DNA from 2 places in the Streptococcus sp. LPB0220 genome. Region 2 is predicted to be linked to the other one. Evidence: predicted binding sites of a transcription regulator. Region 2 holds the regulator's gene; the other holds the start of a gene.
The links. The regulator NrdR, encoded in region 2, represses ribonucleotide reductase genes. The targets are predictions, from matches to a motif close to ACACNATATATNGTGT.
Positions count from the first base shown of each region.

Region 1: a site for NrdR is predicted at 1,716-1,731, ahead of nrdH (glutaredoxin-like protein NrdH). Genes of this name have one in related genera too.

Region 1 is NZ_CP044230.1:788,802-792,224, reverse strand. Features, by position in the region: gene ptsP (phosphoenolpyruvate--protein phosphotransferase) at 1-1,104, opposite strand, end outside; gene LPB220_RS04205 (phosphocarrier protein HPr) at 1,109-1,372, opposite strand; gene nrdH (glutaredoxin-like protein NrdH) at 1,848-2,066, shown strand; gene nrdE (class 1b ribonucleoside-diphosphate reductase subunit alpha) at 2,181-3,423, shown strand, end outside.
Region 2 is NZ_CP044230.1:1,643,513-1,646,935, reverse strand. Features, by position in the region: gene LPB220_RS08545 (PTS transporter subunit IIBC) at 1-164, shown strand, start outside; gene LPB220_RS08540 (endonuclease/exonuclease/phosphatase family protein) at 250-1,062, shown strand; gene nrdR (transcriptional regulator NrdR) at 1,229-1,702, shown strand; gene LPB220_RS08530 (DnaD domain protein) at 1,703-2,881, shown strand; gene dnaI (primosomal protein DnaI) at 2,882-3,423, shown strand, end outside.

The sequences.
Region 1 (3,423 bases), 850 kb from region 2:
TTCAGAGATAGAAATACGCAAAGCACGGTAACCCAAGAATGGGTTCATTTCTTTAGGAAGATCGAAGTAAGGGAGTTCTTTATCCCCACCGATATCCATTGTACGAACGACAACAGGTTTACCATTCATACCTTCAAGAACTGCTTTATAGGCTTCGTATTGGTCATCTTCAGTTGGGAAGTCTTGAGAATCCATGTACAAGAATTCTGTACGGTAGAGACCAACTGCTTCTGCTCCATTGTCATTCACACCTTCAACGTCTTTAGGTGTACCGATGTTGGCAGCCAACTCGAAGTGTTTTCCATCAGCAGTTACTGTTTGAGCGTCTTTAAGGAGAGCCCATTCAGCTTTTTGTTTCGCATAAGCTTCACCAGCTGCTTTGAACTCTGCAATTTGTTCTTCAGTAGGGTTGATCACTACTTCACCAGTGATCCCTGAAACAGCCAAAACATCGCCTTCTTTGACAAGTTCTGTGATGTTATTTGTACCAAGAACAGCTGCGATTTCAAGTGTACGAGCCATGATAGCTGAGTGACTTGTACGCCCACCGATATTCGTAACAAAAGCTTTTACATACTTTTTGTTCAACTGTGCTGTATCAGATGGAGTCAAGTCATGCGCAACCACGATTGCTTCTTCATTGATAGAAGCAGGGTTTGGCAATTTTTTACCAAGCAAGTTGGCAAGGACACGTTTGGTCACATCACGAATGTCTGCTGCACGTTCTTGCATGTAAGGATTGTCTTCCATTCCTTCAAAGATTGCAATGAACATGTCAGTGACTTCTTTCAAGCCAGCTTCTGCATTGATTTTTTTCGTACGAATCGTTTCTTTGATCTGACCAATCATTTCAGGGTCAGCAAGAACCATCATATGCGCATCAAAAACTTGCGCTGCTTCTTCACCAAGGCTTGCTACTGCATTCTCCCGAATAAGAGAAAGCTCGTTTTGTGAAGCTTCAAGAGCTGCATCCAAACGAGCTTCTTCTGCACTTGTATCTTCGACTGAAACAGTCTCAAATGATAAGTCTGGTTGAATGAGCAAATATGCCTTAGCAACGGCAACACCGTCAGATGCTGCAATTCCTTTTAGCATTTTTGTCATATTTTTAAGCCAATCCTTCTTTAGTCATTGTTTCTGAGATAGCTGCGATAGCATCATCAGCGTCAGCACCTTCTGCAGAGATTACAACGTCTGCTCCTTGACCAACACCAAGGCTCATAACACCCATGATTGATTTCAAGTTAACTGATTTACCTTTGTATTCAAGAGTAATATCTGAAGCAAATTTGCTAGCAGTTTGAACCAACAAAGTTGCTGGACGTGCGTGGATACCTGTTTCTGCCACGATGTGGAAATCTTTAGAAGCCATAGTTTGACTCTCCTTTTTAAAAATAGTTTTTGAGTTACCTTTTGATAACCCTTACAATTTGGTATTATATCATCTTTTGAAATTTTTTTCAAGATTTTTATCACTGACTTACAGAAAAAGACTGCGAAAAATCCCAATTTAGATACATTTTAAGAAGCACCTGAAGAACAGAGAAAATATCTTTTCAATTTTCTACTATATTATAAGTAACATTTTCCTCCGCTTTCAATGAAAAGAAGCAACTGAACCACAGGATATTGATTCACCAAAAAAATATAACTAATTAAAGATGCTTTAAAGCCTATTCCTATCCCATTTCTTAGATTTTCACACTTTTCACTCACCACAATATATTGTGCTTTGAAAACTCCATTTCATCTCTTTGCACAATATTTAGTTTTATTTTGTTGACAAGTTGCTGGATTTTGTTTATACTATTTACAGATTTATATTTCGATAGGAGAACGAAAAAGAAATGGTAACCATTTATTCAAAAAATAATTGTGTTCAATGTAAAATGACTAAGCGATTCCTCGATAGCAATCACGTGGAATACCGTGAAATTAACTTAGACGAACAGCCAGAATTTGTAGATCACGTTAAGAATCTTGGATTCAATGCTGCTCCAGTTATTCAAACACCTGATGAAGTATTTTCTGGTTTTCAACCAGCTAAGTTGAAGAAACTTTCATAATAAACACAGTATTTTGCTTAAATAGGGTCTAGCGTTAGCAACCTAACACTAGACTTTTTACTTGTAAAGAGAGGACTTCTCCTCTTCATTTTTTGAACTAGAAAAAGGAACATTATGGGATTAAAATCACTTGAAGACGTAACCTACTTCCGTCTTAATAATGAAATCAACCGTCCAGTAAACGGTCAAATCATGCTTCATAAAGACAAAGAAGCTTTGGATGCTTTCTTTAAAGAAAATGTTGTGCCAAATACCATGACCTTTGATTCAATAACGGATAAAATCAACTACCTTATTGAACACAACTATATCGAAACAGCCTTCATTCAGAAGTATCGTCCTGAGTTTTTGGAAGAATTGGCCCAATTTATCAAAGACCAAAACTTCCAATTCAAGTCCTTCATGGCGGCTTATAAATTCTATAACCAATACGCTCTGAAAACAAATGATGGAGAATATTATCTTGAAAGCATGGAAGACCGCGTCTTCTTCAATGCTCTCTACTTTGCAGATGGAAATGAAGCTATCGCGCGAGATATCGCAAACGAAATTATCCACCAACGTTACCAACCAGCTACTCCTTCTTTCTTAAACGCTGGTCGTGCCCGCCGCGGAGAATTGGTTTCTTGTTTCTTGATCCAAGTAACAGATGATATGAATGCGATCGGACGTTCTATCAACTCTGCCCTTCAACTTTCTCGTATCGGTGGTGGGGTTGGGATCTCCCTCAGCAACCTTCGTGAAGCTGGAGCACCGATCAAGGGCTATGAAGGAGCTGCTTCTGGGGTCGTTCCTGTTATGAAACTGTTTGAAGATAGCTTCTCTTACTCGAACCAATTGGGACAACGCCAAGGGGCTGGTGTGGTGTACTTGAATGTCTTCCACCCAGACATCATTGCCTTCCTTTCTACTAAGAAAGAAAACGCCGATGAAAAAGTTCGGGTTAAGACCCTCTCACTTGGGGTAGTCGTACCAGACAAGTTCTATGAGTTGGCTCGCAAGAATGAAGAAATGTACCTCTTCAGCCCATACTCTGTTGAGCGTGAATACGGAGTACCATTCAACTACATCGACATCACTGAAAAATACGATGAGTTAGTCGCTAATCCAAATATCCGTAAGACAAAAATCAAAGCACGTGATTTGGAAACTGAAATTTCTAAATTGCAACAAGAATCTGGCTACCCATATGTAGTCAACATCGATACTGCTAACCGGGCAAACCCTGTTGATGGAAAAATCATCATGAGTAACTTGTGTTCAGAGATCCTACAAGTTCAAGAACCAAGCTTGATCAACGATGCCCAAGAATTTGTCCAAATGGGAACAGACGTCTCATGTAACCTTGGTTCAACCA
Region 2 (3,423 bases):
CTGGAGACCTCTTGGTAGAAGCAGACCTTGATGCAATCCGTGCAGCTGGTCGTGAAACTTCAACAATTGTTGTCTTCACAAATGCAGATGCGATTAAATCCGTTAAGGTCGAACATACTGGTAAATTGGTAGCAAATGCACCAGTTGCAACAGTAGAATTATAAAAGACATCGGCAAAGAAAATGAGGTTGGGGCAGTGCACCCGGCCTCTTGCCGTTTCTTGATTTGGAGAGAAGGAGAAATCAGGGGATGAAATTTTTAACATTAAATTCCCATAGTTGGATGGAAGAGAATGCTCAGCAAAAATTTGAAACCCTCAAGGAACAAATTTTAGAAGCGCAATATGATGTGATCTGTTTCCAAGAGGTCAATCAAGAAATGGCCTCAGAAACAGTCGAAACAGATGAGTATTATCAAGCTTTGCCATCATCTGTAGCGATTCACAAGGATCACTTTGTTCGCGTATTGGTAGAAGAGTTAGCTGCTCATGGACTCCACTATTATTGGACTTGGGCCTACAACCATATTGGCTATGATCACCTCAATGAGGGTGTGGCCGTTCTTTCGCGTCAACCCTTGAAGGCAGATGAGATTTTGGTATCCAATATGGATGATCCAACGGACTACCATACTCGTCGAGTAGCCGTTGCCCATACAAGTGTAGATGGCAAAGAGATTGCTGTTGCCAGCGTCCATCTTTCTTGGTGGGACAAAGGTTTCCAATTTGAGTGGCCACGCATTGAGAACTACTTCAGCCAAGTAGGCAAACCTTTTATTCTAGCTGGTGATTTCAATAATCCTGCTGGTCAAGAAGGGTATGAAACGATTCTATCCAGTTCGCTAAAACTTCAAGATAGTTTTATCGAAGCCAAAGAAACAAAGGGGACTTATACTGTAGGTCCTGGAATTGATGGCTGGACGGACAATCAAATTCCCTTGCGAATTGATTACGTCTTTGCAAGTCCAGAATGGGACATCCAGCGTCTTCATGTCATCTTTGATGGGGAAAATAAACCCCATGTCAGTGACCACTATGGCTTAGAAGCTGAATTATCACTTTAATATAAACGGAGAGTCGAAAGGAAAACGATTTTTTTCAAATCGTCCTTCGACTCTTTTTTTATGTATCAAAGAGGAGCAGGCATAGGGGATTCTCCTGTTCTTCTGCTTTCTTTACGATTCAATTTATGGTAAAATGAAGTGTTAAAACAGTTTAAGGAGGTAGCAAATGCGTTGTCCAAAATGTGGTGGAAGTAAGTCTAGTGTGGTGGATAGTCGACAAGCTGAAGATGGGAATACCATCCGTCGTCGCAGGGAATGCGAAGAATGCCATTATCGCTTTACTACCTACGAACGTGTAGAAGAACGGACACTAGTAGTTGTCAAAAAGGATGGGACACGCGAGCAATTTTCTCGTGATAAAATCTTTAATGGCATTATCCGCTCGGCTCAAAAACGGCCTGTTTCTAGTGATGAAATCGAAGAAATTGTAAACCGGATTGAGCAAAAGGTTCGCAGCCAAAGTGATAATGAAATCAACAGTGAGTATATTGGTTCTTTGGTCATGGATGAGTTGGCAGATCTGGATGAGATCACCTATGTCCGTTTTGCTAGTGTTTACCGGAGTTTCAAGGATGTTGGTGAATTAGAGACCCTCTTGAAGCAAATCACGAAGGGAACCAAGAAGAAAAAGGAAAGATAGATGAAGCCCAATACGCCTTTCGCATTTTTAAAAAATAATCTTCTTCCACCGGCAGGGGCTGCATTGGAGCAGTATTACCTGCCTATTTTGGAGACGGATACGGTAGCGGTTTATCGGTATCTACTCGCCTCTTACGATCAGGGTGAAAAACAATATTTACTGGCACAAATCCTCAATCATTTGAATATAGGATTTCCACAGTTGCTACTTGCCTTTGATCGTTTAATTGCCATGGGGTTGATCGATCTCTATGAGGAAGAAGTTGGGATCACCATTCAGTTACATGCTCCTCTTGAGGCAGGAGAATTTTTTTCGAATGCTGTTTTCAAACGCTTGCTTGAAAAAAAGATTGGGGAAAAGGCCGTGGAAGATCTGCTCCCAGTACGCTCTTTAGGGACTAGACGGCAAGTTTCCTTCTCGCAAGTCTTTGGAATAGATGCTGGGGAGACGACCGTTCTTCCAAGTAAGAAACAGCAGTTTGATATGGAGATGTTTAAGCGAATGATGGGGCGTGATGGACTTCGTTTTGCGGATGAAGGAGAAGCAACCCTAGCTCTCTTTGCCATCGCAGAAGAGCAACAATGGACCTGGTATGAAACCTATCTCCTAGCAAAAGAAACGGCTGTAGACCGGATTGTCTCTCCAAAGAGAATGAAGCAAAAGTTGGCTCAGGCCAACCAAGAGCAACCCCGCATGTCCTATAGCCGTCAGGAAGAAACCATTCTGAGAGAAGCTAAGGCAAAATCCAGCCTACAATTTCTAGCGGAGATTAAGAAGGCACGCAATGCGACCATTACGCAGAGCGAACGCAAGACTTTATCCAAGTTAGCTGATCTAGGCTTACTAGATGAGGTGATCAATATTATCTTATTGTTGACCTTTAACAAGACCCAGTCTGCTAATCTCAATGAAAAGTATGCTTTGAAGGTAGGAAATGATTTTTCTTATCAAGGGGTCAACAGTGCAGAAATGGCGATTTTAAAAGTCCGAGAACGTCAGGAACAGACTAAGTCTCAAGGAAACAAGGGGACGACAACTGCCCCAGCCAAAGGCAAGCCAAGCAATGTTCCTAAGTGGAGCCAACCGCACTATCAAAATCAAACCAGTCAAAAAGAAAAAGTGGATCTTGCAAAAGAGAAACAACGCCTATTAGAAAAATTAAATCAAGGAGGTGAGTAGATGGAAAGTGTAGGTCAAACCCTGTCTCACATGAATCGTGCCCGCCAATTCAACTATGAGGATTTGGTGGCACAGATTTTAGCAGACCAAGAAGTCGCTGCCTTTATCCAAGCTCAGTCTTTGTCTGAGCAAGAAATTCGACGGAGTATTTCAAAATTTAATCAATACATTAGTGAACGCAACCGTTTCTTATTGGGAGATCCAGATTATATTGCCAAAGGTTATAAGCCCATCCTAACCATGAATGAAGGTTATGCAGATGTGGCCTATGAGGAGACACCAGAGTTAATCGAAGCCCAAAAACGGGCTGCGATCAACCAACGTCTTAACTTGATCAATCTCCCTTCAACCTTAAAAGAAGCCAGTCTAGCCAAGGTAGAGCTCGATGATAAGGGACGATTTGAGGCCTTTGAAGAATTAGCCAATTTTGTAGCCAACTATCCGGAATATCAAAAGGGGATCTACCTCTATGGTGATTTTGGAGTAGGAAAGAGCTACATGATGGCAGCCTTGGCTCATGATTTATCCGAAAAACGTCAGGC